4 regions of the Lactobacillus sp. ESL0263 genome follow, and region 1 is predicted to be linked to each of the others. Evidence: predicted binding sites of a transcription regulator. Region 1 holds the regulator's gene; each other region holds the start of a gene.
The links. Region 1 encodes HrcA, which represses chaperone genes, less so after heat shock. Its sites were predicted from a motif close to TTAGCACTCNNNNNNNNNGAGTGCTAA; they were not measured.
Positions count from the first base shown of each region.

Region 2: groES (co-chaperone GroES) is a predicted target of HrcA. The motif match lies at 5,454-5,480, and genes of this name have one in related genera.
Region 3: F5ESL0263_RS08385 (ATP-dependent Clp protease ATP-binding subunit) is a predicted target of HrcA. The motif match lies at 6,641-6,667, and genes of this name have one in related genera.
Region 4: F5ESL0263_RS07265 (Hsp20/alpha crystallin family protein) is a predicted target of HrcA. The motif match lies at 3,521-3,547, and genes of this name have one in related genera.

Region 1 covers NZ_REHL01000004.1:619,256-627,517, forward strand. Annotated here, with positions in the region: gene dnaJ (molecular chaperone DnaJ) at 1-142, opposite strand, end outside; gene dnaK (molecular chaperone DnaK) at 221-2,071, opposite strand; gene grpE (nucleotide exchange factor GrpE) at 2,090-2,671, opposite strand; gene hrcA (heat-inducible transcriptional repressor HrcA) at 2,684-3,733, opposite strand; gene ribF (riboflavin biosynthesis protein RibF) at 3,870-4,802, opposite strand; gene truB (tRNA pseudouridine(55) synthase TruB) at 4,823-5,716, opposite strand; gene F5ESL0263_RS04985 (ribosome-binding factor A) at 5,760-6,122, opposite strand; gene infB (translation initiation factor IF-2) at 6,141-8,262, opposite strand, start outside.
Region 2 covers NZ_REHL01000005.1:10,790-19,051, forward strand. Annotated here, with positions in the region: gene mutS (DNA mismatch repair protein MutS) at 1-2,042, opposite strand, end outside; gene pcp (pyroglutamyl-peptidase I) at 2,207-2,854, opposite strand; gene F5ESL0263_RS08770 (5-oxoproline transporter, DUF979 family subunit) at 2,876-2,977, opposite strand; gene F5ESL0263_RS08775 (5-oxoproline transporter, DUF979 family subunit) at 3,037-3,306, opposite strand; gene groL (chaperonin GroEL) at 3,478-5,106, opposite strand; gene groES (co-chaperone GroES) at 5,124-5,408, opposite strand; gene F5ESL0263_RS06055 (redox-sensing transcriptional repressor Rex) at 5,587-6,231, opposite strand; gene F5ESL0263_RS06060 (ABC-F family ATP-binding cassette domain-containing protein) at 6,533-8,262, shown strand, end outside.
Region 3 covers NZ_REHL01000006.1:433,432-441,693, forward strand. Annotated here, with positions in the region: gene F5ESL0263_RS08355 (MalY/PatB family protein) at 1-261, opposite strand, end outside; gene F5ESL0263_RS08360 (DUF3737 family protein) at 264-1,154, opposite strand; gene F5ESL0263_RS08365 (nucleoside triphosphate pyrophosphohydrolase) at 1,340-1,639, opposite strand; gene F5ESL0263_RS08370 (sulfite exporter TauE/SafE family protein) at 1,796-2,545, opposite strand; gene F5ESL0263_RS08375 (TetR/AcrR family transcriptional regulator) at 2,643-3,200, shown strand; gene F5ESL0263_RS08380 (branched-chain amino acid aminotransferase) at 3,245-4,267, opposite strand; gene F5ESL0263_RS08385 (ATP-dependent Clp protease ATP-binding subunit) at 4,507-6,606, opposite strand; gene F5ESL0263_RS08390 (excinuclease ABC subunit UvrA) at 6,814-8,262, opposite strand, start outside.
Region 4 covers NZ_REHL01000006.1:185,933-194,194, reverse strand. Annotated here, with positions in the region: gene F5ESL0263_RS07280 (energy-coupling factor ABC transporter ATP-binding protein) at 1-485, shown strand, start outside; gene F5ESL0263_RS07275 (nucleoside hydrolase) at 485-1,423, shown strand; gene F5ESL0263_RS07270 (C1 family peptidase) at 1,517-2,833, opposite strand; gene F5ESL0263_RS07265 (Hsp20/alpha crystallin family protein) at 2,979-3,401, opposite strand; gene greA (transcription elongation factor GreA) at 3,628-4,089, shown strand; gene F5ESL0263_RS07255 (nucleotidyltransferase) at 4,166-5,482, shown strand; gene F5ESL0263_RS07250 (CPBP family intramembrane glutamic endopeptidase) at 5,591-6,253, shown strand; tRNA gene F5ESL0263_RS07245 (tRNA-Gly) at 6,311-6,381, opposite strand; gene F5ESL0263_RS07240 (SOS response-associated peptidase family protein) at 6,475-7,080, opposite strand; gene trpS (tryptophan--tRNA ligase) at 7,177-8,196, shown strand; gene F5ESL0263_RS07230 (deaminase) at 8,202-8,262, shown strand, end outside.

The DNA of each region.
Region 1 (8,262 bases):
TCTTATACTTTTCTTCAGCGCCTGGCTCATGGTTTATATCAGGGTGATACTTTTTAGCTAATTTACGGTAAGCAGAGTTGATTTCTTTATCACTGGCATCACGACTAACACCTAGCACGTCATAATAATCTTCTTGTGCCATCTAAAAGCTCCTTACTTTACAAAAGAAAAGAACTACTATTGCGGCAGTTCTTTTCTAATTTATTTAATTATAAACCCTTTACTTGTCTGGGTCTACTTTATGAAATTCACCTTCGTCAGCAGAACCACCTGTTGAATTGCCATCTTGTGAACCAGGGTTTTGAGGACCAGCTTGGCCTTCAGCACCTTGAGCACCACCATTAGCTTGGTAAAGCTTAACAGCCAAGTCTTGAGCAACCTTAGATAATTCATCCTTCTTGGTCTTCATTTCGTCCAAGTTGTTATCTTTTTGAGCCTTCTTTAAAGCTTCAAGAGCATCTTTGACTTTCTTAGTATCTTCTTCAGATACTTTATCCTTAACATCTTCCAAAGTCTTTTCAGTTGAGAAGATTAATTGGTCAACTTCGTTACGAAGATCAACTTCTTCTTTCTTCTTCTTGTCTTCTTCAGCATGCTCTTCAGCTTCTTTTTGCATCTTTTGAATTTCTTCATCAGACAAACCAGATGAACTCTTGATAGTAATCTTTTGTTCCTTACCAGTACCCATATCCTTAGCAGATACATTAACGATACCGTTCTTGTCGATATCGAAAGTAACTTGAATTTGAGGAACACCACGAGGAGCTGCAGGAATATCTGTTAATTCAAAACGACCTAAAGTCTTGTCATCTGCAGCCATTGGACGTTCACCTTGTAAAACATGAACATCTACGGCTGGTTGATTATCAGCAGCTGTTGAGAAGATTTGGCTCTTTGAAGTTGGGATTGTTGTGTTCTTTTCGATCAACTTAGTGAAGACACCACCCATGGTTTCAATACCAAGTGAAAGTGGAGTAACATCAAGTAAAACAACATCCTTAACGTCACCTGAAATGACACCACCTTGAATTGCGGCACCTAAGGCAACAGCTTCATCAGGATTAATTGAGTGATCAGGGTCTTTGCCAGCCCATCTCTTTACAGCTTCTTGAACAGCTGGAATACGAGTTGAACCACCATTTAAGATAACTTTGTCAATGTCATTTACAGTTAAATCTGCATCCTTTAAGGCATTATCAAATGGAATCTTTGTACGATCAACCAAATCAGCAGTTAATTCATCAAATTTAGCACGAGTTAAGTCTGTTTCAAGGTGAAGTGGACCTGATTCGCCTGCTGAAATGAATGGAAGTGAGATGTGAGTTGAAGATACTCCAGATAAGTCTTTCTTAGCTTTTTCAGCAGCATCCTTTAGACGTTGCAAAGCCATCTTATCTTTAGAAAGATCAATACCATTTTCATCCTTAAAGTTTTGAACTAGCCAATCGATAATCTTGTTATCAAAGTCGTCACCACCAAGGTTAGTATCACCGTTTGTTGACAATACTTGGAAGACGCCATCACCCAATTGCAAAACTGAAACATCGAAAGTACCACCACCAAGGTCGTATACTAAAACTTTTTCATCTTCTGCATCTTTATCAAGACCATAAGCAAGTGAAGAAGCAGTAGGCTCGTTGATGATTCTCTTAACATCTAAACCAGCAATTTTACCAGCATCCTTAGTTGCTTGACGTTGAGCATCATTGAAGTATGCAGGAACTGTAATAACAGCTTCAGTAACCTTTTCACCTAAGTAGTCTTCAGCAAACTTCTTAATGTATTGCAAAATCATTGCTGAAATTTCTTGAGGAGTATAAGCCTTATCACCAATTTTAACTTTGTAGTCAGCTTCACCCATGTGGCGCTTGATTGATGAAATTGTGTTTGGGTTGGTAATTGCTTGTCTCTTAGCAACTTCACCAACTTGAATTTCACCATCTTTAAAAGCAACAACAGATGGAGTAGTACGGTTACCTTCTGGGTTAGTAATTATCTTAGGTTCTTTTCCTTCAAGAACTGCAACTGCTGAGTTAGTAGTTCCTAAGTCAATACCGATAACTTTTGACATTAATAATCATCCTTTCAATTATTGAGCAACAACAACCATTGCTGGTCTTAATGTGCGATCTTTATATAAATATCCCTTTTGTAGAACCTGAACGACGTGATCTTTTTGATCATCAGATTCAGCTGCAACAGTCTGAACTGCTTGATGTAAGTTCGGATCAAACTGTGCTTTTTCAGCATCAATTTCACTAATTCCATGATCCTTCATGGCTTTAACAAGCGCATCCAAAGTCATTTGAACACCCTTTTTAAGTTGACGCGAAGCCTCATCATCTACCTTGGTTTCCAATGCTCTTTCTAAATTATCCATCGCTGGTAAAATATCTTTAGCTAAGGATTGTGATTCATACTTAATCAATTGGGCACGTTCATTGTTGTAGCGATTTTGCATATTCTGCATTTCCGCTTGACTACGAAGGTACTTGTCTTCTAGTTCTTTTTGTTCTTCTTTTATTTTTGCTAATTCTGTTTCAAGCTTTTTTGAAGTCTCAGGTTTCTTACTTTTATCTGTAGTATTAGCCTTTGTATCAGACTTTTTTTCTTCAGCTTTAATTTGATCTTTGTTTAGATCTTTTTCACTAGCATATTTTTCTTTACTCACGGCTAACCTCCTTTATTTGAATCTACCATAATACTCAAGTAGTTTCTTAGCAAGTTCATTTCTAAAATATTCCAAAAGACCAATTACTTGCGAATATGGCATATTGTTAGGACCAAGTAAAGCAATTACGCCTTTACCATGTGAACCAACACTATATTCCGCAGTGAGCAGGCTATAGTCCTTAAGTAAATCACTTGGCAAATCTGAACCCAAACTAACACGAATTGGATACTTACCACTGTCTGAGTTCATACATTGATCAACCATATCTGAAATCAAATCATTGTGATCAATTAACTCATAAACAGAGCGTAAACTTGAGACATCATCCAAAGAAGTATTATTAAGTAAATTAATCTGACCATCAACATACATTTGCTCACTTGTAGCATCTTTAATGACGTCTTCAACCAACTCAAGTAAGTCACTTGCATGAGAATTAGCAAGCTTCTTACCCAAAGTTCGATTAAGCAAAGATGATGTAACCTCATTTAGCGTTTTGCCAATTAACTCATCGTTAATCATTCGGACTGCTTTTTCAATTTCATCACCACTGATGTTACGTGGCAAGTTATAAACTTGGTTGTGAACATCACCATCACTAGTAACTAAAATTGCCATCACTTGTCTATTAATTAAAGAGACAATTCTAAAACCAGTTATTGTGATATCATTGTTTTCTGGCCCTTCTGCAAAAGCTGTGTAATTAGTCAAATCAGATAAAATCTTTGCTGCTTCTTGAACAATTTCATTAACTTGATGAAATGGTTGATCAAGTTGACTAACAATTCTCTTGTAAACAGAGGATGGTATCTTAAGTGGCTCAAGCAAGTTGTCTAAATAGTACCGATAACCGTCCATCGACGGAATTCGTCCACTTGAAAGATGTGTTTTTTCAAGAAGACCCTTATCTTCAAGCGCAGCCATTTCATTTCGAATTGTCGCACTTGAGACTTTCATCGGTAACTGATTCATCACTGTTTTTGAGCCAACAGGATCATGCGTCTGAGTAAAATCATTAATAATTGTTTTTAAAATTAATTCTTGACGTTCGGTCAACATAAATATCGCCCTCACTTTTAGCACTCATACTTTTTTGGTGCTAACAATTATTATGATACTAGCTTTTAGCAGAATGTCAAGTTGAGTGCTAATTTTTTCGCAATTAATTTTAACTTGAATTACTGTTTAACTAAAATTAACTTTGCTGAGCAAAATAAGCCTTAATTTCGGTCTCGTCTGCTTCCATTTGTTTCTTTAAATCATCCAAATTAGCAAATTTAATCTCACCACGTGTATACTTGTACCATTTGATAGCCACTTTTTTGCCATAGGCTTCTTCATCAAAGCCAAATAAATTTGATTCAATTAAAACTTTTTTTCCATCGCCGATAGTTACATTGTATCCAACACTAGTCATTGAATCATACCAATGTCCATCAATCTTTGTTTTTGTGGCATAAACACCAATTTTTGGAATTACCTTACTATCTTGCCATACCAAATTTACAGTTGGAAAACCTAGTTTATGACCGTTGCGCAATCCATGACCAATTTTTCCAGACATCATATATGGACAGCCGAGAAGTTCGCTAGCTAGTTCCATGTCTCCATTAACAATGGCTTTTTTTATTTCAGTAGAACCAATTTTTTGGCCATCATATGATTGCTGCGGCACATTGACGATATCAAACCTTCCTTTAGCAAACTTAGGAAAATTTTTCATATTTGCTACGTCTTTTGGACCATATGTATAATCAAATCCAGCAACGACTGTATCTGTGTTAAGTTTTATAATAATTTCGTCAACAAATTGTTGAGGATTTAACTTACCAAAAGCATCACTAAAATGCATTACCAAAAGATAATCAACATTCAGTTTTTCCATCTTGTGTGCTTTTTCGTCTATGCTATCAATATAGCTAACATCTGCTTTTTGATAAACTGACTTTGGATGATGGTCAAATGTCATCACTGCAAGAGGAAGCTTTTTCTCTGTTGCTTTTTCTCTGGCAGTTCTAATTAAATGTTGATGACCACGATGTACACCATCAAAAAAGCCCAAAGAAAGTACGATCTTAGTAGAAAAAATTTTTTCCTTAATTGGATAAGTTAACTGGATAATCTGCACAATAAAGCCTTCATTTCATTCTATTGGTTTTGTAATAACATTAAAAACGGATGATACATAAGGTCATCCTTTTCGTATATTGCTTTAATTCTATTATTGTACCTTAACGCAACTTTTTTTGCATTCGTTTTCAAAACTATTGCATTACCATTTTTCACCTTAAGCCATTGCTGATCATTCAAGTTGATACTTTCATAATCCTTGAAAAAGGCATCAATTGGTTGAATAAAATCGGCAATCTTTTCAGGTGCATTAATTACTTCATCCAATTTAACTGCTTGGCTCAAATCAAAACCTGAGCTAGCCGTTCTTCTCAATGATTCCATAACTGCAGGAACATTCAATTCAGTTTTAAGATCGTTGACCAAAGATCTCACGTAAGTGCCCTTACTACATTCAATCTGAAAATCAAAAGTTTCTTCACCTTTTTCCATATCAAAGGTTGGATCATTTTTAATATCATATTGATAAACTTGCACCTGCCGCTTTGGTCGCTCTACTTCAATACCAGCACGAGCGTATTCATATAAATGCTTACCATTAACGCGGACAGCAGAATAAATTGGCGGAACCTGTTCAATTTCTCCCACAAAGCTTTGCATTGCTTGTTGGATGGTTTCCTTTGAAATTGGAGCTGTGATTTTTTCACATTCCAAAACTGTCCCACTCACATCATAGCTATCAGTCGCATAACCAATAATTCCTGTGCCCTCATACTTTTTATTCTGTGTGTGCATTAATTCAATCAGCTTAGTAGCTTGGCCAATTGCAATTGGCAATACACCGGTCACATCTGGATCGAGTGTGCCAGCATGACCAATTTTTCTGATATGTAATGCTTTTCTCAAATGATAGACAACATCAGCACTTGTCATGCCTTTATCTTTATCGATTACTAAAATTCCGTTTATCATATTTTCCTATTCCATAAAAAAAGCGCTCGCAAGCGCTTTTTAATTAATTATTGCGATCCTCATCTTGCTTCTTTACTTCAGCAATTAAACGGTCAATTTTACTACCATATTTAACTGAATTATCACGTTTAAAAATCAGCTCAGGAACTTTATAGACTGTCAGCACTTGTCCTAACAAGTGTCTCATCATCCCTTTTGCTTTTTCTAAACCAGCTGCAGCTTCCTCTTCCTTTTTAGCACTTTCAGAGAGAATACTGTAATAAATAGTTGCATATGATAAATCATTAGTGCATTCAACTGCTGTAATCGTAACATCACTTACACGCGGATCACGAATATTTTTCCGCAAAATTTTAGTTAATTCACGGAGGATTTCTCCTTCAACACGACCTACTCTGTGTTTCATGTTTTCCTCCTAGTTAAACTAGTTTTTAGGCTTTACCTCTTGTTGCTCAACGGCTTCAAGTTCATCGCCTACTTTAATATCATTGTAGCCTTCTATGGTTAAACCACAATCAAATCCTTGCTTAACAATTTTGGCATCATCTTTAAAGCGTTTCAAAGAAGCTACTTTACCTGAGTAAATAACCACGCCATCACGTATTAAGTTGACATCAGCATCACGAGAAACGTAACCTGAATCAACAAATGCACCGGCAATTGTACCAACTTTTGAAACCTTCCAGGTTTCACGAACAGTTAGATTACCAACAACCTTGTCTTCATAAGTAGGTTCAAGCATACCTTGCATAGCAGCCTTAACGTCATCTATTGCCTTATAGATAATACTGTATAAACGAATATCAACACCATCAGCTTCAGCCTGTGATTTGGCAGTTGCAGTTGGTCGAACATTGAATCCAATGATAAATGCGTTAGAAGCCCCAGCAAGTGTAACGTCTGATTCATTAACAGCACCTACACCTGCGTGAATGATATTGACGCGAACGCCTTCAACTTCAATCTTTTCAAGTGATTGTTGTAGTGCTTCTGCTGAACCTTGAACATCGGCCTTCAAAACGACGTCAACTTCCTTCATGTTCTCTTTCTTCATTGTATCAAACAAGTTGTCAAGAGTAACATGTTGAACGTTTTCACGTGATTGTTGCAATGCCTGTTGTGCTCTCTGTTCACCAACACTACGAGCAGTCTTTTCATCCTCAAAGACAACAAGCTTATCAGCTGATTCAGGAACATCGTTCAATCCAGTGATTTCAACTGGCATTGACGGCGTTGCTTTTTCTACTTGACGACCACGGTCATTTGTCATTACACGGACACGACCAAAGCGGTTACCGACAACAATTGGATCACCCGTACGCAAAGTTCCTTGTTGAACAAGAACATCGGCTACAGGACCACGACCACGAGATAAACGTGCTTCAATTACAGTACCAATTGCCATCTGTGTGGAGTCAGCCTTTAATTCCATCATATCAGCCTGTAATAAAATCATCTGCAACAATTCATCAACATTTTCACCAGTTTTAGCAGAAATGTTAACGAAAATTGTGTCGCCACCATAATCTTCAGGAATTAAATTATATTTCATTAACTGTTCAGTAACGTGTTGTGGATTTGCACCTGGAGCATCCATCTTGTTAATGGCTACAATAATAGGAACCTTAGCACTTTTAGCATGGTCAATGGCCTCAATAGTCTGTGGCATTACACCATCATCTGCAGCAACAACTAAGATGACAATATCGGTTACTTCAGCACCACGTTCACGCATGTTTGAGAATGCAGCGTGTCCTGGGGTATCCAAAAATGTGATTGGTTGGTTATCGATTCTAACTTGATAAGCACCAATCTTCTGCGTGATACCACCTGCTTCATGATCAGTAACATGAGTATGACGCAAACGGTCAAGCAAAGTTGTCTTACCATGATCAACGTGACCCATGATTGTAACAACAGGTGGACGCTTGTGTTGATGTTTCGACTCTTTAGAAGCTTCCATCCGCTTACCGTAAAGGTTATCGATATCAGCTATATCTTCATGTACCTTCTCTTCAGCATCGATACCATATTCTGCAGCAATTAATTCAATTGCATCCTTGTCTAATGATTGATTTTGGTTGGTCATCACACCAAGCATGAACAGCTTCTTAACAATTTCAGCAGGTTCACGGTGTAAGATTTTACCCAAGTCTTGAGCATTCATTCCTACTTCGTATACAAGAGTTTCTGGTAACGGACGCTCTTTTCTTTGCGTTGGCTGCTTTTTAGGTACTTGCTCAACCTGGTGTTTTTTGTTTTTATTCTTGCGCTTCTCTTGACGTTTTGAGTAACCATTGCTGTTATTGCCAAATGATTGATTTTTACCCTTACGTCCAGGTTTTCCTGCATTGCGAGAATTATGACCGTTACCGCGTCTTTTTTCATCTTTAGCAGGTTCAGGAGCTGAAGCGTTGTCAATTTTTCTAACTTGGTCAGAAGAAGCTTCCTGATTTTGCTTCAATCTGGCTGGTGATGGTTTAATAATTTTTGGACCAGTTACTGTAGACGTTGTTTTCTCCACCTTAGTTACTTTTGAAACAGTA
Region 2 (8,262 bases), on a different contig from region 1:
ATTTCATCAAATAAAACCAAACTTCTTTTGGTTGCGTTTTGCAAAGCTTCATTTGCTTCTGTCATCTCAACCATAAAAGTACTTTGACCCGAAATCAGGTCGTCTGCTGCACCAATTCTTGTGAAAATTTGGTCAAAAATCGGCAAATCTGCGCTATCTGCTGGAACAAATGAGCCGACCTGAGCCATAACTGCAATTAAAGCCATTTGTCTCATGTACGTACTCTTACCAGACATATTTGGTCCGGTAATGAGATAAATATCGGTGTCATTTGCCAACTTGATGTCATTTGGAATATAGCTTCCTGACTTCATAACCTTTTCAACAACAGGATGACGGCCAAGAACAACTTTCACATCCTGATTATCTGTATGGAAACTTGGACGACAGTAATTATTTTCTTCGGCCACTTGCGCAAACGAACAAAAGACGTCAAGCTCAGCCACCTGCGCACCTAATTTTTGTAAAGCAGAAATATCTTTTTTAACTTCTTCACGTAATTTGACGAATAATTGATATTCAAGTTCTGTCGACTTGGTTTGAGCTTCCAAAATCAAATTTTCGTGTTCTTTTAGTTCTGGTGTGATATATCTTTCAGCATTAGTTAAGGTTTGCTTACGTGTATAACGATCTAATGGCACCTTACTCTTATTTGAATTGGTGACTTGAATATAATAGCCAAAAACCTTATTATAACCAACTTTCAGATTATCAATTCCAGTTTTCTGACGCTCGGTCTGTTCCATCTCAGTTAGCCATTTTTTACCATTATTCATTGCATCTCGATAACGGTCTAGCTGACTGTCAACGCCTTCACGAATCAAGCCACCCTCTGTAGTCAGAATTGGTGGTTGCTCGACAATGGTTGAACTAATTAACTCGGCAACTCCTTTTAGTGGATCAATCTTTTGCGCAAAGTTCTGTAACACGGGGTTATCAGAATTCGCCAAAGAGGTCAAAATGTCGGGAACAGCTTGAAGTGAATGTGCTAGTTGCAAAAGTTCACGAGCGTTAACATTACCAAAAGCAATTCGTCCCGTTAGTCTTTCCAAATCATAGACGCCCTTTAGCGAATCAATAACGTTTTCGCGTGTGAAATAACCATCAAGGAGAGCTTGGACCATTTCCTGTCTGTTATTCAGTTCATTAACCGACAAAAGTGGACGAGCAAGCCACTGTTTTAAAAGACGGCCACCCATTGCAGTGTGAGTTTTATCGAGCACCCAAAAAAGTGAGCCCATTTTTTTGCCTGTTTTAGCCGAAGCAGTTAATTCTAAGTTGTCACGAACAGTATGTGACATTTGCAAATATTGGCTGACTTCATAACTTTGAGCAATCTGTAAGTGCGCTAAGCTGCGACGCTGTGTCTGCAACAAGTAACCAACTAATTGCTTAACTGCTTCTTTTTCAGCCTCATTAGTTAAATTCTGTTGGGCATATGAAACTTCAGCGTGATTACCAGTTAATTCAGCCGGCTCTGAAACTGTAATATTAGCTTTATGCAAAAATTCACTGTCGCGGTCGCTTAAGTGTCCATTATAAACAACTTCTCTAGTTCGCAATGATAGTAGTTCATTTGAAACGGCCGCAAAAGTTTTTAAATGTGTCGTATAAATTTCACCAGTCGACAAGTCACTATAGGCCAAACCGAAGCTGTTTTTAGTAGTAACAACGGAAGTTAAATAGTTGGACTCCTTAGCCTCACTTGGCTTGTCGTTCATTAGTGTTCCTGGTGTAACTAGTTGAATAATACCTCGTTTGACCATCCCTTTAGCTTCTTTAGGATCTTCAAGCTGCTCACATAGCGCTACTTTATAACCCTTTTCAACCAAAGTATCCACGTAGGAATCAACTGCAACATGAGGAACACCCGCCATTGGAATCGGATTTTCTGATTTATTTGATCGGTGCGTTAAAGTTAACTCAAGAATCTGTGCACCCTTGACGGCATCGTCTTCAAACAATTCATAAAAATCCCCGACGCGATAAAAAAGAAAAGCATCGGGATATTGCTTTTTAATTTCGTGATATTGCTCCATCATCGGAGTTAAATTTGCTTTAGCCATTTGTTCCTCTTCTTCTTTTGCGTTACTGTTATCATTATACGCTAAACTATCTGTCAAAAGAAAAAAGACCGCAACAAACGATCTCTTTTTTTACAAATATTTGATTTTGTAAACCAATTTACTAACTTAGTTAATAAGTCTTAAGCAATGTGACCTTCAACACTATGAAGGTCTTTTTTGCCGTCCATTTCAACGATAGCAGTAATTGCTGCAGTAATACCTCTTACATCATCAGCCAAACTTAAGCTTGGTGTATCAGGTCTTGCAACGACTTGTTCAGGTAAAAATGGAATATGCATGAAACCAGCTTTAAGGTCATGAAATTCCTTATCAATCATGTACTGAACTTGATACATAATGTGGTTGCAGACAAAAGTACCCGCTGTTGTTGAAACCAATGCAGGAATTCCAGCTTCACGGATTGCTTTAACCATTGCCTTAACAGGCAATTGGGTAAAGTACGCATTCTGACCATCTTCATGAATTGGTGTCGCAATCGGTTGATAACCTTTGTTGTCAGCAATCCTGCCATCATCAAAGTTAATCGCAACTCGTTCTGGAGTTAGCGCATAACGGCCGCCAGCTTGACCAATGTTTAAAACATAATCCGGTTGATGTTGTTCAATCGCATCATGCACAACATCAGCACAATCACCAAAAACCGTTGGTATTTCAACTTTAATAATTTTTGCACCAGCAATCTCATCGTCTAACCGTTTAACAGCTTCGATTGCAGGATTTATTTTATCATCACCAAATGGATCAAAACCTGTTACTAAAATTTTCATTTTCATTCTCTTTTCTAACTATTAAAAAGCTAAGAAGTACATCAAGATAATGTGAACAAGCAACATAATTAACGCAATTGGATATTGCTGTTTGATTACACCTAGTGGATCTTTCATTTCCATTAATGCAACCGGCAAAGTGTTAAAGTTTGCTGCTATTGCTACACAGTATAGAATAACACCTAATAGATGGTTACCAATAGTCCAGAAATTGCTTTTGAAGTTGCTTGACCAACACCAGAGACAGTGAAAACAGTTCCCAATGTTGCTAATAATTGTGGCAGAATTCCGGCAGATCCAACCGAACGCACCATTAAATTCGTAAAAACAAAATCAATTCTTGATACTAAGACTGATACCAAAGCAGAAATCACAACAACAGCAACTGTGTCTACTCCTAGAATAAAACCTACAACGATCACTAGAACGCCAAGTAAGCATAAATATCCCATCAGCTTTCCTTTCTTGTGACAAAATATAATACAAGCAGACATATTAATATTATTATCTTTTTTAACTTTCTCATAAACGCTTTTTGAGAAAGCTAAGAGGAAAAGCTAAAACTCAGCAATAAAAAAAGAGTCGCTCAATTGAACGACTCTTTTGAATCAGCAAAATAATTATTACATCATACCAGGAGCGCCGGCACCAGCAGCGTTAGGATCAGCTGCAGGCTTGTCTTCTGGGATTTCTGCAACAACTGCTTCAGTAGTTAATAATAAAGCAGCAATTGAAGCAGCATTTTGTAATGCAGTACGAGTAACCTTAGTTGGATCGATAATACCAGATTCAACCATGTTTTCCCACTTGTCAGTAGCTGCGTTGTAACCAACTTCAGGATCTTGACTCTCAAGTTTGTTCAAGATAACTGAACCATCTTCACCAGCGTTTTCAGCAATTTGGCGAACTGGAGCACTTAAAGCACGTAAAACAATGTTGATACCTGTTTGTTCATCTGCATTGTCACCCTTAAGGCCCTTAACTGCATCTTCAACATCAACTAAAGCAGTACCACCACCTGCTACGTAACCTTCGTCAACAGCAGCACGAGTTGAGTTCAATGCATCTTCAATACGGTATCTACGTTCTTTCAATTCGGTTTCAGTTGCAGCACCGACATGAATAACAGCTACACCACCAGTTAACTTAGCAAGACGCTCTTGTAACTTCTTCTTGTCAAAGTCTGAAGTAGTATCAGCAATTTGCTTTCTGATTGAATCTTCACGTTCTTTGATAGCATCTTCTGAACCAGCACCATCAACAATAGTAGTTGAGTCCTTAGTTACAGTGATACGACGTGCTTGACCTAATTGAGCAATTGTAGTGTCCTTTAATTCAAGACCAAGGTCTTCGGTAATTACTGTACCACCAGTAAGAGCAGCAATATCTTGTAATTGTTCCTTACGACGGTCACCAAAACCAGGAGCCTTAACAGCTACAACATTGAAAGTACCACGAATCTTGTTCAATACTAAAGTTGGAAGAGCTTCACCAGAAACGTCATCAGCAATAATCAATAATGATTTACCTTGTTGAACGATTTCTTGCAACAAAGGTAGGATATCTTGAATGTTAGAAATCTTCTTGTCAGTAATCAAAACGTAAGGGTTGTCTAAGTCAGCTTCCATCTTGTCGTTGTCAGTTACCATATATTGTGATAAGTAACCACGGTCAAATTGCATACCTTCAACAACAGATAATTCAGTTTCGATACCACGTGAATCTTCAATGGTAATAACACCGTCATTACCAACTTTTTCCATTGCGTCAGCAATTAAATCACCAACTTCTTTTGAAGCTGAAGAAACTGAAGCAACTTGAGCAATTTGATCTTTTGAAGAAACTGTGTGGCTAATCTTGTGTAATTCATCAACAACTGCGTTAGTTGCTTTTTCAATACCACGACGAACACCTACAGGGTTAGCACCAGCAGTAACGTTCTTCATTCCTTCACGGATAATTGCTTGAGTTAAAACAACTGCAGTAGTAGTACCATCACCGGCAATATCGTTAGTCTTTTGTGCTGCTTCAGCTACTAACTTAGCACCCATGTTTTCGTAGTGATCTTTTAATTCAATTGACTTAGCAATTGTCACACCATCGTTAGTAATCTCTGGGTTGCCGTATGATTGTTCCAAAACAACATTTCTACCCTTAGGACCGATAGTTGCTTTAACAGTATCAGCTAATTTATCAACACCCTTTAATAGGGAACGTCTTGCTTTTTCTGAAAATTTAATGTCTTTTGCCATAATATCCGCTCCTTAGATTACTTAACAATTGCTAAAATATCTTTTTCATGAAGGACTAAGAATTTTTCGCCTTCGTATTCAACATTAGTGCCAGAATACTTGTCGTAAAGAACAACGTCGCCCTTATTGACAGACATTGGAATCTTGTCGCCGTTGTCAGCATAACTGCCTTCACCAACTGCAACAACTTCACCTTCTGTTGGCTTTTCTTTTGCATTTGAAGCAAGGACGATTCCGCCTACAGTTTTTTCTTCTTCTTCTTTAACTTTTACGATCACGCGATCACCAATTGGTTGTAACACGTTTGTCCCTCCTATTGTTTAATTTCATTTTTATTTACTTGTCGGTTAGCACTCCTATTACCCAAGTGCTAACTTACAAATATGATAATAACCCCTTTTCCAAAAAAAAGCAAGAAAAAATTAGCACTTTTTTCATCAAAGTGCTAATTTGCTTAAAACGTTGATATTATTGGGTTTGTTACTGATTATCCTTACCCTTATCTGAGTCAAGGAAGTAAATCAATGTTTGTAGTTCAGTTGCTAAGTCCACATTCTGAATTCTTACACCAGTTGGAGCAGATAAGCGAATAGGGGTAAAGTTCATGATCCCCTTAATGCCAGCCTCTACCATATCATCAGCAGTTCTTTGGGCAGAATCAGATGGAACAGTCAAAATGGCAATAGTAATTTGCTGGTCACTTAATTGTTTCTTCAACTCGCTCATCTCGTAAACTGGCACACCGCTCAAAATTTTACCAGTAATCTTAGGGTCAATATCAAAGGCACAGGAAATACGGATATTGTTACTCCGCTTAAAATTATAGTTAAGAAGCGCATGTCCTAAATTACCAACACCGACTAAGGCAACATTAGTTAGAGTATCTTGATTAAGAATCTTTTTGAAAAAAGTAAGCAGACTCTTTACATCATATCCATAGCCACGCTTACCCAAAGCACCAAAATATGAAAAGTCACGTCTAATTGAAGCACTATCTACTTGAACAGCTTCTGATAATTCAGTCGACGAAACTTTTTCCTTACCTGCCTCATTTAAAATAATTAAATAGCGATAATATAACGGTAATCTTTTCGCAGTCGCAGTCGGTATTTTGATTTTTTCCATTTTAAAAGCCTCCAACTTATTTTGCCTAAGAGTTATTTGTGAATTAGCTCATCAATTAGTATTATTTTACCTATAAATTGATAGCATTTGCAAATGTTTTTTTCACAATCTTGAATTAATAAAAAAGGGGCTAATTTCAGTTTTTCTCTTAAAAAATCTTGACCTAGTAAAAATTCATTTGCACATTCCTTAACAAATTGATAATTACCAGATCTTCACTAACTTCGTTTTTGCCTCCCTTCAATAATCCGTCCACTATCGCACTGCAGTGTATGCTAAAATAGTTTTTAGGTGAAAAATTATGATAATTGCACAAGGACACAACTTAGAGAAACAATTTGGCGCTACTACACTATTTAAGAACGTCAATTTTTCAATTGATTCAAATGCACGAATTGGTCTAGTGGGACCAAATGGGGTTGGTAAAACTACCCTATTAAAAATTATGACCGGTGAAGAAGAAGCTACACATGGCGAATTCACGATTAATAAAGACATCGACGTTGGCTATATTGCACAGGAAAATGGCTTAAACGAAGAAAACAACATTTGGGATGAAATGTTGACTGTTTTTGCTACGCTAATTCAAATGAGCCAGAATATTCATACTCTGCAGGAAAAAATTGCCGCTCATCCCGAAGATAAGCAGCTGCTTAAACAGTATGATCAGCTTCAATTTAACTTTGAACAACAAGGCGGTTACACTTATCAGTCTGATATTAAGAGTATTCTAAATGGTTTTAATTTTCCTGAATCAACATGGACAAAAACAATTGGTAGTCTTTCGGGTGGTGAAAAAACTAGATTAGCTTTCGTTAAACTGTTGTTACGTAAGCCACCCCTACTTTTGCTCGATGAGCCTACCAACTATCTTGATTTAGATACTTTGGACTGGTTAGAAACCTATCTAAAGAGCTATTCTGGTGCTATCTTGGTTGTTTCCCACGACCAGTACTTTTTAGATCATTTGGCTAACCAAATTTTTGAATTACAATTTGGTAAACTAACTGTTTTTAAGGGAAACTACTCTAACTATGTTGCTGAGCGTGAGTTACGCAACATGCAGCAAGAAGAGGCTTACGAGCGACAACAAGAAAAAATCAAAAAGGATGAGGAATTCATTCAAAAGAATATTGCCAGAGCTAAAACCACTAGGCGTGCCCAAAGTCGACGTAAGCAACTAGAAAAAATGGAACGGATCACTCCACCTAAACATAAAAACAAGGTTCAAATTAACTTTAGAAGTGAACGCCCTTCCGGAAAAGAAGTATTAATTTTACGTGACTTAACCATTGGCTATCCAACAAAAACCATGGTCGAAGATATTTCCTTGCAAGTTAACAAGGGCGATCGTGTTGCAGTAATTGGCCCTAACGGAGTTGGTAAATCTACCCTACTTAAAACTGTCATGAAGGAATTAAAGCCAAAGGGTGGTTCGATCAAGTATGGTGCCTCTCTTGACATCGGTTATTATGATCAAGAATTACAACTGCTTGATCCGACCAAGACGGTGCTTGATACAATTTGGGATCGCCATAAAACAATGCCCGAACGGGATGTACGTTCAATTCTAGCAAGTTTTCTTTTTACGGCTAAAGACATTGATAAGACAGTCGGGCAACTTTCAGGTGGACAGAAAGCTAGACTGACTCTGACAGTCTTGTCTCTGGAACACAACAACTTTCTGCTAATGGATGAGCCTACTAACCACTTAGACTTAGAAGCTAAGGAAGTGCTTGAACAAGCCTTACAAAAGTTTGATGGCACCTTACTGTTCGTTTCACATGACCGTTACTTTATTAATCAATTATCCAACAAAATCGTTGAAGTTAAAGACCAGCATGCCAAAGTTTATGAAGGTGATTACACATATTACCTTAACGAAAAAGCTAAAACGGCAGATACTGCGGTTGCGGCTCCTGTTAAGCAAAATGAAACAGAAATGGAAAATCCTTCTGATGAATCAACCAATAAGCTTTCTTATCAAGAACAAAAGCAGCGCGATTCACAAAAACGGAAGTTGCAACGTGA
Region 3 (8,262 bases), on a different contig from region 1:
AATCATCCATTCTTGTTGTGGACGGTGCCCATGCTCTTCTGCATACCAATTGGCCACAGCATTAAAATAATCATCTTTAGGCCATTCATAACCGAATACACCTAGTTCAATTTTCTTCTTCATTGCATCAATGATTTCTGGTGCTGTTTTAAAATCCATGTCAGCAATTGACATTGGTAGTTCGTTTGGTGCAACGTCCCACTTAACAGAGTCTGTTTTTCTTCTATCTGGCACATTAACAAAATCGTAATTAGCTTTCATTATTAATCCTTTGGTTCCTGATTCTGATCTGACTGATTTGTATTCAATTCAATCTTATCACAATCTATCTTTGTATCAGCAGGATCTATTTTTGACTTATCCATAATTAATTCGCCGATTACATGAGCAGAAATTTTTCCAGAAATTGGGTTTTTAACACTATCAATTTTCGAAGTCACTTCAGCATCTATATTTGAAACATATTCAAAAGCTAAATCTGTATGCAGTAGCTGAGTATCTCTTAACTTTAAATTGTTAATATAATTAAGGCCCTGACTGCTAATGACTTTGCAGTTAATAAACTCAATATTCTCACTGTTCCATGCTAAGTACTCTCCATCAATAGTTGAATCATAAACTTTTACGTTTTTACAGTTCCAAAAAGCGTCTTTAGCAACAAAAGTTGAATTATGTACTTCAATGTTTTCTGCACCATCAAAAGCGTAATTGCCAATTATACTGACATGATCTAAGTAAATGTTTTTGCTGTCTTTGCCAAAATAATCGCCGCTAATTTGACTATTAGTAATTTTAAGATCTTCACAGGACCACATAGTCTCTTCCGCATTAGCAAAATGAACATTGTCCAACGTAATTTTTTGTGCACGTCTAAATAATTTAGGAGCTTGTAAAGAAGAGTTCTTAATAGAAATATTTTTTGTGTACCAAATGCCACTGCGAGCCATCGTTTCAAAGACAGAATCTTCCACATCAACATTTTGATCGTACCAGAGTGGATACTTCCATTTAAAAATTGAATCTTTCACTTTAATATTGTTTGCTTCTTTGAGTGGAGACTCCCCTTGACCAAAAGTGACTCCGTCTAATTCTGCATCATTAAGTCCAAAAAGGATCCTTTCGCCTTCAAAAAAATGATTTTTAATACTTTTCATTTATTTTCTTTCTCTAAATCACAATATCTATATCTTTTATACACTCAATTATTTAACAAAAAGTATGAAATTAAAAATACATATTATTAAGCTTACTTAATTACTATTAGTTATTTTGTTACTACGCGTATGTAAAAAGTGGGCCTCAGAGATTATGTCATCTCTAAAGTCCACTTTTTCAATAATTAATCCTCAGTTGTCATTTCTAAGAACTTAGTAAAGCCACCTTTATAATCACGTTTTGTCGCAACTAGTTTTAAAAATTCTTCCTGACTGACGCCTTTAAATTTCAAATATGCTGTTAAGACTTCATAGACATCACCTAATTCTTCAATCAGATTGTCTTCTGTCTTAGCTTCAACAACTTCCTGCGTCTCTTCAATCAACTTATTTTTAAGGGCTGGCTCAATTTCTTCTTTAGGCAGCTCTCGATATGTAGCCTCTGTGGCAAATTCCGGTATCTTATCTCTAACTAATTTTTTCATTTTGCACTCTTTTCAAAATAAATCATTCTTAGTTTCATTAACCTAACCCTATTATATTACTTTTTAAAAAAGTGCTATAAAAAATAGTTATAAAATATTTCCCAGGAAATATTCTTGCTAAGTAACCCTACAATTAGTAATTTTTATTTTGCGCTTTTATAGTAAAGACTTAGCACCTAGCAGTATTAATAACACCCCAGTAGTTGGCTTCATATACTTTGTGATCTTTGTTTTTGCCAGTAATTGTGCCAATTTGGGGGCAATTATTGCTCCTACTAATGCACCAATCATTAACGGTAATCCGGCTGCCCAATCTACTTGGCCTCCTGCAATGTGGAACAGTGAACCTGTAGCGGTCATAAATACTAAAACATAGGTTGAGGTAGCCGTTGCCTGAAAGTCCTTTAAGCCAAGCAAAAACAGTCCAGCAATAATTACAGCTCCTCCGCTCATTCCTGCAACACCGACCATTAGTCCACCAAAAATCCCGAATAAACTTGCCTGCAATCTGGCATGGCCTTGCTTATGTATTGAATCCGAAGTCTTATTTTTCTTTTGGATGAGCATATTGATGCCAAGTAAAATTAAGACCACACCTATCAACCATTTGTACAAATTAGCAGGAATATATTTTGATAAGAGTGCACCAACTATTACGGCAGGAATTGCTGCCAATAACATTTGATTACCAATTTTAGTGTTAATTTTTCCTTGACGATAATAGCTCCATGCGCCAATAATTAATGAAGGTAAAACAGTCATTAATGAAGTTGCCGAAGCACTTGCAGCCTTTAAGCCAAATAAACCTGTTAATATTCCTAAATAGATTGCAGCACCACCGCCACCAAACAGGATAACAAGAGTGCCTATCACCAAACCGATTAGCAATAATAGAAAAATTTTCATTATATTTTGCCTTCTTAAATATTAAAAGCTAAACTATATTTACAATATGTAATTATAGTTTACATGCTGTAACAGTCAAGTCTATTCGAGGTTAATAATGCCACGTCAAATTTTATCCAAACAAAAAATCATTGAAACTAGCGTTTCTTTAATCGAATCAGGTAGTGAACTAAGCTTTTCGCTAGTTGCCCAACAATTAGGTACACGCTCACAAGCACTTTATAGTTATTTCTCTAATCAACAAGAATTAAGCTATTGTGTCGTTGCTTGGGCCATCAACCAAGTAAGTCAGCAACTTCAACAAAAAATCTTTGGGCAAACAGGAATCAAGGGCATTATCGCTTTGGCTACAGAGTTCCGCACACTTGCACTCAAGCATTTCAAACTAACTCAGCTAGTTCTAAAAATGCCTCGGACTAATGCTTATCCCGAAGTAACTGCAGCCTTTGAGGAGCTACGCTCTTTGATAAATCAACTATTGGCTACTGAATATTCAGAACCAAAGCAGCAGTTGATTGCTAGTCGCTATCTTCGTGATTTAACAATCGGCGATATTGTAAATGTTGGAACTGGTTGGTTTGCGGATAAATCACTACCAGCTGACAAGAGTTTTCCAAAAATGTTAGAACAAGTTCTAAAGAACATTGCCAATTAAAAAGGTGACGAGATTTAATATCTCGTCACCTTTTCTATTTTTAATTAATCAATTGTTTGGACCCAACCCTCTGGACCTTCTTGCTTTCCATATTGAATATCAACTAGCTCATTATAGAGTTTAGTTGTTACTGGACCTGTTTCTGTTTCACTATAAATGACATGTTTTTTACCTTCATAAGTGATCGAACCCACTGGTGAAATAACTGCAGCAGTACCCATAGCTCCAGCTTCTTTCATGTTAAAGGCTTCTTCCAAAGTGATTTGTCTTTCCACTGGATTTAAGCCCTGCTTTTTAGCTAGTTCCAGCAGTGACCTCTTGGTAATTGAGATCAAGATTGATTTAGATTTTGGTGTAACAAATTGACCTTCTTGGGTAATACCGTAAAAATTAGCGCCACCAAATTCATCAACATATTTGTGCTCTCGTGGATCAAGGTATAAACAATCCGCAAAGCCATTTTTATGAGCCTCAACTGATGGCAGCAAACTGCTGGCATAGTTACCAGAGGTCTTTGCTTGACCCGTACCAGCATAAGCAGCACGGTCATATTCACTAACAATATAATCTGCTGGGTTAAGCCCCTTAATATAAGCGCCAACCGGAACAGCAAAAATGCGGAAGGTATATTCATTGGCTGCCTGAACACCCAAAACATTGGATGTCCCAATCATAAAGGGACGTAAATAAAGTGTTGCGCCACTATCATAAGGTGGCACATACTCCTTGTTTGCCAAAACTACTTGCTTAACAGCTTCAACAAAACGATCTTCTGGAAATGGTGGCATTGCCAAACGCTCAGCAGATAATGCAAATCGATGCGCATTTTCATCGGGACGAAACAAGTTAATCTTACCGTCTTCTCTACGATAAGCCTTCAGTCCTTCAAAAATTTCTTGACCGTAGTGCAAAATTTCTGCACCTTCGGAAAGAGCAAGAGTAGAATCTTCAATCAATTTTCCCTCTTGCCACTCGCCGTCTTTATATTTAGCTTCATAACGATATGGTAAATCGCGATAAACAAAGCCTAAATTTTTCCAGTCAAGGTCTTCTACTTTTTGTTTCATAGCAATGCTCCTACTTTTTCCTTAAAAACTTCAGTTAAAAATTTCTTTTTAACTTTTAATTATTATTTAATTGTTAACTAATGTAAACCATAATTTTGCTACTGTCAACAGCTTTCCAAGGATTAATTCTAAGAGTCTCTTCGTCAAAAATGTCACACGTGAAACACCACCCTATTTACTTGTAAAAAAGTTTATATAGCAAAAAAGCCATTCCTTTCGGAATGACTTTTAAGCAACGATTATTCTTTTGTTTCTTCAGCTTCAGCTTGCTCATCTTTTGAATCAGCTTTTGGCTCAATATCTAAAATTACTTCATCATTGAGATAAACATGCTTATCATCAGCAGTAAATTTAACTTCTTTGGTATCAGGCTCTTTTAGCAATAATTTAGCGATTGGCGTCTCCATGTCTTGTTCAACTACTCGACGAAGAGGACGTGCACCAAATTTCTTGTCATACCCTTTTTCAGCGAAGTAAGCTTTAGCATCATCAGAAACTTCAACTTTGACATCTTTCTTTGCCAAAACATGTGACATCTTCTTTAGGTAAATGTCGATGATCTTAGTCATGTCAGCTTCAGTCAATGAATTAAATGGCACAATTGCGTCTAATCTGTTCAAAAATTCTGGTCTGAAGTATGCTTCTAAGGCCTTAATCATCTTATCGTGATCCACTTTGCCATCTTTTAACAAGTTGTCAGAGTAACCAGCGTTTGAGGTCATGATTAGAATTGTGTCCTTGAAGGAAACAGTTCTGCCTTGAGCATCTGTTAAACGTCCATCATCCATAATCTGCAATAATGCGTTGAAGACTTGTGGGTTAGCTTTCTCTATTTCATCGAACAGAATTAAGCTGTAAGGTTGGTGGCGAACTTTTTCAGTTAATTGACCGCCTTCACCGTAACCAACGTAGCCAGGTGCAGAACCAATTAACTTGTTAACTGCCATTTGATCTTGATATTCTGACATATCAAGTCGAATTAGATGATCTTCACCACCAAATAATTGAATAGCAAGTTGCTTAGCCAGTTCTGTCTTGCCCACTCCAGTTGGTCCAGTTAGTAAGAATGAACCAGTAGGACGATTGTTATCTTTGAAGACTTGCTTACGAGCAATTGCATCAGTAATAACATCAACAGCATTGTCCTGATCAATAACAGCTTTCTTCAATTTTTCAGCCAAGTTGAGATTCTTTTGACTTTCGTTAGCATGCAATTCGCTCATTGGAATCTTGGTCTTAGCTTCAATTAAAGCGTAGATATCTTGATCAGTTACCTTTGGTGTTGCAGTTTCATCAATATGCTCGGCCTGTTCTTGAAGTTTTTCAATTCTCTTCTTCAAGTCGCTTGCCTTTGCATAGTCTTCATTTTTAGCTGCTTCTGCTTTCTCTCTTTCAAGACTGCTAATTCTCTTTTTCAGAGTGGCTTCATCACTTGGAACGCTGTCGAGACCTTTTTTAGCACCGGCTTCATCCATTAAGTCGATTGCTTTGTCAGGTAAATAACGTCCCTGAATATACCGTTGTGACAATTCAACTGCTAAACGCAAAGCACTGTCACTGTATTTAACGTGGTGATAGTCTTCATATTTCTTCTTTAACCCTTCCAGGATTTTAACAGTTACATCAGTTGAAGGTTCTGGAACTTGAACTGGTTGGAAACGACGTGCTAGAGCAGCATCGTTTTCGATTCTGCGGTATTCCCCTGTTGTAGTTGCACCGATTAAGTTTAAGTCGCCACTTGCCAAAGCAGGTTTCAAAATGTTTGCGGCATCACCACTATTGTTTTCAGAATCTGTTGAACCAGCACCAACAATGTTATGAATTTCATCGATAAACAAGATGATGTTAGGATTCTTCTTTGCTTCGTCAATGACTTTCTTCAGGCGCTCTTCAAAACTACCACGTAGACTTGAGCCTGCAACCATGTCATTAATATTAATTGCAATAATGTGCTTGTCCTTCATCTTGTCAGGAACATCACCTTGAGCAATCTTTTGAGCTAGACCTTCAACAATTGCAGTTTTACCAACTCCCGCAGGACCTACCAAAACTGGATTGTTCTTCTTACGTCTACTCAAAATTTCTATTACTTCTTGGATTTGCTCATCACGACCGATTACCGGATCGTATTTATTGTTTTTAGCTTGTTCAACCAAGTCAATACCAATTGGTTTCTCCTTTTTTGGTTGACCAGGCATTTGTTCGCTCTGATTAATTCCTTGTGGAGAAATGTTCATGCTTGAATAGTGAACTGGGATAGAGCCATTATTATCATCGTTAAAGAAAGAGTTGTTAAGTTCGTTAAATAAATTATCAAATTCGTTGTCAAAATATGCCATAAATATGCACCCCTTTATAGGATAAAATTTGTAATTAGCACTCGACGTCTTCGACTGCTAATTGCTTACATATAATATTCTAACAGGTTATCCACAGAATGCAACCTTTTTGCAAAACTTTTCCACATTTTATTTGTGAAATTTATTTTGTAGCAAAAAACCTTGCAATAATCGCTTTTTCGACTACTACAAGGCATAGATTTTGGGTTATTTTTGATATAAATTTATGTGCTCACGCAAATATTTTGCCGTTAAACTATCTTTCTGGTGTGAAATATCCACAGGTGTCCCACAGGCAATTATCTTTCCACCGTTCAATCCGCCACGCGGACCCATGTCAATCATATAATCACTATTAGCCATAATATCGAGGTCATGTGTAATTGTAATGATTGTTGCATGCTGGTCTAACAATTTTTGAAAAACCTGCAGCAACGTTCTAACGTCACTTGGATGCAAGCCCACGGTTGGCTCATCGAAAACAAAGAGGCTGCCTTTTTGTTGGTGGTGAATATGGCTGGTTAATTTCAATCGTTGCGCTTCTCCACCTGATAATGCTGGCGTTGATTCTCCTAAGTGAAGGTATCCTAAGCCCATATCATGCAGAGTTTCAATTGTCTTAGCAATTTTTGGTTCATCCCCAAAAAGATTTTCTTTCAATGCATCATCAACTGAATAGTCCAGCACGTCCGCAATACTTAAATCATGCCATTTAACCCTTAAAACGTCCTGATTAAAACGGTGGCCACCGCATACAGAACATGTCTCCACCATGTCCGGTAAATACTGAATATCAAGTGAAATTACCCCAGTTCCTCCACATGACGGACATGCTCCTTCTTTATTATTATATGAAAAATGGGAGGCACGATATTTCAACTTTTTAGCGAGCGGCTGCTGGGCAAATAACTTACGTAAGTTATCCATAATGTCTGTGTATGTTGCTACCGTGGAACGTTGGTTTTTACCAACAGGTGACGAGTCGACGCTGATCACATTTTTGATGCCATTGCTTGTAAGCCTAGTCACCCACTCAGGCTTAACACTACCTTCTTTTTCAGCCTTTAGAGCGGGTAAAAGTGAGTCTAGAATCAAAGTCGTTTTTCCAGCACCGGAAAAACCTGTAACAGAAGTAAGGCGTCCAACTGGTATCTCAGCATGGACATCTTTCAAGTTGAAGCGCTTATTAACAGTTAAAGCAATTGTGCCATCTTTAAAAAGATCATCAGGTTTAGCACTTTTTCTTACATATAACGGTGCATCCCCAGTTAAATATTGCCCTATTAATGAAGCATTAGTTTGCTCAATTTCTTTCGGGGTTCCTTGCGCAATTATTTGACCACCTTCTGAACCCGAACCAGGACCAATTTCAATTATCCAATCAGCTGCCTCAATAATAGAAGTTTCATGGTCAACAACAACAAGCGAATTACCTTGGTTGACGAGCTCATGGAAGACCTCAATTAAGCCAGCAACATTATCTGGATGCAGTCCGACAGATGGCTCGTCCAAAACATAGAGCACTCCTGTCGTCTCTGTCCTCAAGGTCCGACCAAGCTGAATCCGTTGCAATTCACCAGTAGATAAGCTATTAGCTTGACGATCTAAGCTTAAGTAGTCTAGACCCAATTTTAGTAATGGTTTAACCTGATGCAT
Region 4 (8,262 bases), on a different contig from region 1:
TCAAAAAGCAAAAGTTGTCACCGGTTGAAATAGACACCAGAGTGAAGGATGCTGCCACACTCTGTCATTTGGACAAAAAACTAGATGAACATCCATATAATTTGCCATATTCGCAAAGAAAGTTTGTCACAATTGCAGCAATTATTGCGATGGATCCTGAAATAATGATATTTGATGAGCCAACCGCTGGACAGGATCATAGTTCGATTGTGCGCTTGAATAAAATCATCAAGAAACTAACTAGCATGAATAAACTGGTAATTACAATTACGCACGACATGAGTTTTGTCGTTAATAACTTTGAGCATGTCATAGTTTTTGCACAGGCACACAAACAAAAAGAAGGCTCACCTGCGGAGATTTTTAGTGATGAAGCTCTCTTACGCAAAAGTAAATTAGAGCCGCCAGTAATTGCTCAACTTGCTCAAAAGCTTGGATTTGACGAGGCTTTAACAATTGAAGATTTAGTAAGAGCCGTAAATTGATGAATATTTTATACGACTGTGATCCTGGTCAAGATGATGCAATGGCATTATTAACTGCTCTAGGTAATCCTGATAAGGTGAAAATTCTATGTGTATCTACTGTTGGTGGAAACCAGGACATTAACTTAGTAACTCAAAATGCAGGTCATTTGCTTGCGTTTTGTGAGCAACAAATTCCTCTAGTTAAAGGGCAGGCGGGACCACTGCTTAATCAATTGCGCGCACAACCAGAAGCTCATGGGAAAACGGGGATGGATGGCTCTGGTAATTTAGATAAATACAATTATCCAGTTAGAAAAGATAATGCGATTTTGTTTATGGCAGACATATTGAAAAAGCAACCAGAAAAGGTGACTATTGTTGCTACAGGGCCGCTAACCAATATTGCTTTGTTAATAAAAACTTTTCCTGAAGCATTAGCTAAAATTGTTAAAATAGTTGTTATGGGCGGTGGCATAGACCATGGTAATGTTACTAAATTAGCTGAATTCAATATTTGGACAGATCCTGAAGCAGCACAGATTGTCTTTGATTCACCGCTAGAAGTGGTTATGGCTGGCTTAGATGTAACAGAAAAAACAACTATTACTAAAAAGCAGATAGCGAGTCTTCAAGCTGGTGGTTCTGTATCTAAATTAGCAGGTAATTTACTACGTTTTTATCAAAAATCCGGTGAACAATTTGGTTTCATAGACTCACCGGTACATGATTTGGTTGCAATGGAATATGCAATTTGGCCAGAATTGTTTGAAACAGTTCCAGCTAATATCAAAATTAGTACTGATCACGGAGATACATATGGTCAAACCTATATCGCTAGTGAAACAAGTGACAATAAGGGGACTGAAAATGTACTGATTAAAAGAATGAAAGTAGATCTATTTTTTGCTCTTTTACAAAAAAGTTTGCTGTTTCTAGACCAAAAATTAGACAGCTAAAACTAAAAATTATTGATCTGATTAAATGTTGATTTAGACAAAAAAAGACGAAATTCATAATTGAATTTCGTCTTTTTATATCTATCAACCAGCTTAAGCGATTGAGTCCCAAGCAGGAAGATCTGTAATTGGGCCTTCTGCCAAGGCAAGTTGTTCAGAAGTTAAGTACTTCTTGTGTACGACAACTTCGTAGACATAGTCCTTGAACCAGTCATTATTCATAACGAAGAAGCCCTTGTCCCCGTTTTGTTCGCCCCATGAGTTTTCAACTTTCCATTGACGAATATGACCGTTATCTTCATCAACACCAACTAGCGTCATAGCGTGAGTAGCTGAACCAGCACCAGTACGCAATCTGTCAGCCTTAGACATTGTTAAATCAACGCCAAACAACTCGTTGAATTTGTATAGATTGTTATCAAGGTAACCTGCCTTACGGTCACTTTGTATACCAACATCATTACCAAACCAAACAGCTTCGCCGTCTTTTAATTGGTTAACTGCGTAAGTTTCCAAAAACTCCATTGGCAAGTTTAGGAACTTGATTCGGCAGACACCTTCAACGTTGTCAGCGAATGGTAAGCCGTAGAGCTTGTTGTATTCATGATCAGGTGCATTTGTTAATACAACGTAGTCATCAAAGTCAACATCGCCCATGTACTTGTGCAAAAATTCGAGTGGAGTTAAGTCTTTATCTAAGTGATATTTCTTATCGTCATCACGATATTCCAAATCGAATTTCTTTGGTGGTTCACCAACGGCAATTGCTGTCATTTGGTAAACTTCACCTAAAAATTGTTCACGTGCTTTTTCGACTTCTTCGTCTTTTCCTTCTTGCTTTAATTTACGCAAAACCAAAGCGTCTTTCTTCAACTTGTCACCTAAAGCCTTACCCAAGGCACTGGTGTTATTAGCGTTGAAGCTTTCAGGCATTGCATAAGAAGGTACAACACCGTATTTTTCAATCAAAGCAGCTCCCATGTGGAAATGACCACCATCTTGACCGGCACCTTCTAAAATAGCTCTAACTGTCCGTGAGTTGAGGGGCTTGTCTGCTGTGTCCAAAATGTTGTCATAAAAAATGTTTGCACGCTCGATTTTGTCCCAGAAGAAGTTGTAACTTTGTGAGAAAGTAAAATTCTTACAGTTATGCTTTTTACCAAAGTTGTGGCGCAAAATATTTAGTGTGGCGAATTCCCAACAACGACCAGATTGACGCTGATTAGTAACATTTTCTGTGTCTAATTCTGTAGAGAAAACACGAGTTAGTTCACCTTGTACACGTTCATTGTAAGCAGCAGCTAACACACCACTTTTTTGAGTTGCACGTGCAACTACTTGATTTTTAGGGTTTTGATTAAAATTGTCCGTAAACTTTTCTAGTTCCTGGACAGTAACTTGATGTCCCATAGATAATTCTCCTTTTTTAATCTAATTTTAAATTACTTTCTATTTTAATCTAAAAGAAAAGTGGGTTCAATAGCTGAACCCACTTTAGAGAATTATTTGTATTGGCAACTTATCTAGAACTTCTTGCAATTAAAATATAAATAAGCTAATCAATTTGAATTGAATTATCACTTTGATCAGAACTTTGTTTTGGTAAAGTAATAGTCAATACACCATTATCATACTTTGCACTGATCTCACTTGCAACTACATTTGGTAATCTAAAGCTACGAGAAATGTGACCATCGATTCTTTCACGATGAATAAGGCTGTTGTCCTTGGACATATCTTTAAATGATTTTCTTGAGCCTGAAACGCTTAAAATACCATTATTGTAGCTTAGATTGATATTGCTCTTATCCATTCCTGGCATATCAACTTTAATCACATATTCTTTATCGTTTTCAATTACATCTGATTGCATTAATTTGGCAACATTAGTATCGTCAAAAAACTTTCTAGGAAGATCAAACCAATCATTCATTGCATCAAATAAGTCATTACGACGATTCATCATATCATTTGCCATAATTTAAAACTTCCTTCCAATTTTTTTGTTTTCAATTTAGTTAAATATGTAAGTGAAGACTTCCATTTCTTCCTTACAATTAATATTATAGTACCATTATTCGAAAAGTGAACAACTTTTTAGCACTTTTCTTTGCCGAGTGCTAAAAATCGAAGCGAAATGCTGATATATCAAGGAAAAAACTTGTGGAAAATTTTTATAAAAAAGTAAAAAAGGAGATAAAACTTTGGTTTATTATCAGAAAATGACGCCAACAGGCTACCAAAAAATTGAAGAGGAAATTGCTCGTTTAAAAAAGGACCGACCAAGACGAATCAAAATTTTGCAGGAGGCCCGATCACTTGGTGATTTATCGGAAAATACCGAGTATACAGAGGCTAAGAGAGACTTGGGGCACCTGCAAAGTCGTTTGCGCTACCTTGAAAAGCAATTGAAGTATGCTGAAGTAATTGAAAAGAACGATGATGGCAAAGTTGATTTAGGTAAAACAGTAACGCTTCGTTTTGATGATGATGAAGAAACAGAAAAGTATCAGATCGTTGGACGAATGGAAGCTGATATTGCCGAAGGCAAAATTTCCTTTGACTCACCTTTGGGTCAGGCGATAAATAAAAAAGAAGCTGGCGCAGTAGTAAATGTGGCAGCCCCTGCGGGTGAGTACCAAGTGACAATTCTTGCAGTCGAATAAAAAATTCTTGCCTAACCGAACTTGCGTTTGTATAATTTATAATACAAACAAGAGTTCGGAATGGAAGTGGTAAAAAATGTATGATTATCGTTATGAACCTCATAATGTTGTGTTTATGATTGATAATAAATCGTTTTTTGCTAGCTGCGAAGCAATTGAATTAGGTCTTAATCCAATGAAGGCGGTATTGGCAGTTGCGTCTCATCAGCAAGATGAGGAAAGTTACGGTTCTGGCTTAATCATGGCTGCTTCGCCCTTAGCTAAGGCAAAATATGGTCTAAATAATGTAATGCGGGTTCGTGATGTTCCTAGCAAAAAAGAGGCACCTGACTTAATTTTGGTGCCTCCGCATATGAACTTATATATTAAGCGCAGTACGCAGATACTTGAAATCTTTCGTCAATTTGCGGCTGATGAAGATATTCATCCCTATTCCATTGATGAAAGCATGATTGACATGACAAAATCGTGGCATCTATTTGGCGACGATCCATATTTAGTTGCACGTAAGATACAGCTCGAAATCAAAAATAAACTTGGTTTCTATACCACATGTGGAATAGGGGAAAATCCCTTATTGGCTAAATTATCAATGGATATCTCAGCTAAGCATCGTCACTCAATGATTGACTATTGGCACTACATTGATGTTCCTGATACTATCTGGCAGATTAAAGACATGGAAGAAGTCTGTGGCATTGGCAAACGCACAGCAAAGCATTTGCGCCGGCTTAACATTAATAATATGTATGAACTAGCACATTCAGATCCTGCAATTCTAAAAAAAGAGTTTGGCGTAATGGGCGAGCAGTTATTTGCAATGAGTTGGGGTGTTGACCGAAGCATTATTAGAGAACGGTATTTTCCCAAAATGAAGAACTATGGCAATTCGCAAATTTTGACCAGAGATTATACGGATCAGCGTGAAATAGAGATTGTCTTGCGTGAAATTAGTGAACAAGTGGCAGCTCGGATTAGATCACATAAGGTGCAGACGGGATGCATTAGCCTAATGGTGAACTTTTCAAAATATCGGCTTAAGGGCAAACGGAAAGGCTTTAACGTTCAGCAAAAAGTTTGTCCAACTAATGATAATGATGCAATTGCAGCAGAAGTGCTTGCCCTTTTTCGCAAAAACTGGCATGGAGAAAGGGTTCGTGCCTTAGGTGTGAGTTGTGGCGACTTGCATCCCGATAATTACCAACAATTAACCTTTTTTGTGCAACCAGGTCAACAGATTAAAAAGAAAAAAATTGATCAAACGGTTGATCAAATAAGACAAAAATATGGTTTTACAAGCTTAGTCAAGGCGTCAAGCCTGCTTCATGGTGCAACCGCAATTAAGCGTAGTAGCTTAGTTGGTGGCCATAATGGCGGTAATGCTTATGATTAGTGCTTAGTTTTTCTTAAGTGAAAAATGGTGCTGGTGTTTCATAAAGTAGTCTTTTTTTGCTATAATATGAACTTTGTAGGGTACACAAAGAGATAGGGGTAATTGATAGTGAATACACCAGCATCAAGACAGGGTAACCTAATACGCTATATTTTCTATTTAATTGGTTATTTGATGGTTGCCGGCGCGTTCAAACTGGTTACGATGAATTCACCAATTCACATCTGGGATTTGATTTTGTTTATAACCATTTCTTTGATGGTGTTGCTATTTTTTATTTACCGGTTTAATCGCGAGCAACGCTTTTTCGATAGAAGCTATTCTGGGTCCTGGCTTAATAACTTTGGCTTAATTATTGCTTCAACAATTGTTATAACAGTCTTACGCATTTTTGTTTCATGGCTACAATCAACTGGAAAATTAAAAATGTATCATTTTCAGATTGCTTATTTGCAACATGAATCGACTTTAGCTTATTGGTTTCTCGTATTGGCGTTGGGTGTGGTTATACCAGTTTTGCAGGAATTTTTGATTACTGGTTTCTTGTTCAATTACGCTTTTCGTAAAAATACAGTGATGACAGCAGTTTTGGGTATTATTGTTTCAGGCATTTTGTTTAGTTTGTTAAACTGGCAAGATTCAATTGCGCTTTTGCTAGTTAATGCACTTTTTGGCGCAATATTTGCATGGTCGTATCTGCATACCCAGACCATTTGGATGCCAATCTACTTAGCGGTCCTAAATAGCGTAATTCTAATTATTATGACTTAAGCAGAATAACATAAAACAAAAAGGCAACGATGTTCAATCGTTGCCTTTTTCTTGTTAAGCGGATAGCGTGAATCGAACCCGCATCTTCAGCTTGGGAAGCTAACGTTCTACCATTAAACTATACCCGCATTACTCAAATAGTTTACCATGTTTCCTTTTTGAAACCAAGCACAGATTTGGTAATTAGCTTATGAAGAAGTTGGGGTACTTTAAAAAGATATTTACTGACGTTGAGGTAGTTTGGCACTTGTGAGCTGAAATTGACTACGATCAACGAGGGATGAAAAGTCTTGAAAGAGCCATTGGCGTAGTTCACTAGGTTTGATCACTAACGGCATTCGATCGTGCACTTTGGCATATTCTGCTGACGGCTGCGTAGTTACCATTGAAAAATGGTCTTTTTGATAGATTCCGGCAATCAGCGTTAATGGCTCATTAGCAGTTTGAAAATAGTAGCGTTCGTGATATTCATGGCTGTTAGTAGCAACATAAGTTTCATGACTGGATTCAAAAAACTGACTAGCAATAATGATGCACCGATATTTAGCAAAGGAAGAATCCCACATTGACTTCTTTTGCTCAAAAAAGCGTTCAACGCGAGCGTTAAAAAGCACCTTTTGGTGGGCAAATGGACTAGGGTAACCCCAAGCTTTTGGCTGGAGCTGAAGCTGATCATTTTGGTATAGCAGCACTGAAGCGGTCCCTTTTGGAAAAACTGCCTGATTTTGCGGTAAGTTCTTATCGGGTTCAATCAATGGTAGGTTTAAGTCATTTACTAAGTATTTTTTAATATCTGCTAAGGTAGGCAGCTGAAATTGATTGCACATTTTATCCTCCATGTTTAATCATTGCTTGATTTTTGGTAGAATTAACTATAATTATTACATTAAAACAAGTTTTAAGTTTTCAGAAAGGTAAAAACCATGGCTAAAAAAGTTATTTTGACGGGTGACCGCCCAACCGGAAAGCTCCACGTTGGACATTACATCGGTTCCTTAAAAAATCGGGTAATGCTACAAAATTCAGGGGAGTATCAGCCTTATATCATGATTGCCGATACACAAGCATTAACTGATAATGCCCGCGATCCCGAAAAAATCCGTAATAGCCTCATTCAAGTTGCATTGGATTATTTGGCTGTTGGCATTGACCCTGAAAAATCAACTATTTTTGTGCAATCCCAAATTTCTGCGCTATTTGAATTGACGGCATATTATATGGACCTTGTGACTGTAAGTCGCTTGGAGCGCAATCCAACAGTTAAGGCTGAAATTAAGCAAAAGAACTTTAATGATTCCATTCCGGTTGGCTTTCTGAACTATCCAGTTTCGCAGGCAGCCGATATTACGGCGTTCAAGGCAACACTAGTGCCAGTTGGTGATGACCAAGAGCCAATGCTTGAGCAGGCACGTGAAATTGTTCGTACCTTTAACCGCGTTTATGACTGCAATGTTTTGGTTGAACCAGAAGGTTACTTTCCTGAAAAGGGTCAGGGTCGTTTGCCAGGACTTGATGGTAATGCCAAAATGTCAAAATCTTTAGGTAATGCGATTTATCTATCAGATGATTCTGAAACTGTTCAAAAAAAGGTCATGTCAATGTACACTGATCCTGATCACATTCACATTGAAGATCCAGGCAAGGTTGAAGGCAATACTGTTTTCACTTACCTCGACATTTTCGATCCTGATAAGAATAAAGTAGCGCAATTGAAAGAAGATTACCAAAAAGGTGGCTTGGGTGACGTCAAAATTAAGCGCTACTTAAATGAAGTGCTTGAAAATGAATTGGCACCAATTCGCGAGCGTAGAGCAGAATATGAACAAAAGCAAGATGAAGTTTATGAAATGCTAATCGAAGGCTCGGAAAAGGCCAACCAGGTTGCAAATCAAACCTTGAGTGAGGTTAGGGATGCAATCGGTTTGAACTATTTTAAGAGGTAAAAAAGATGCGTGATCGGATTCCTTGGAAGCAATATTTTATGATGCAGGCGTTGGTAATTGCCCAAC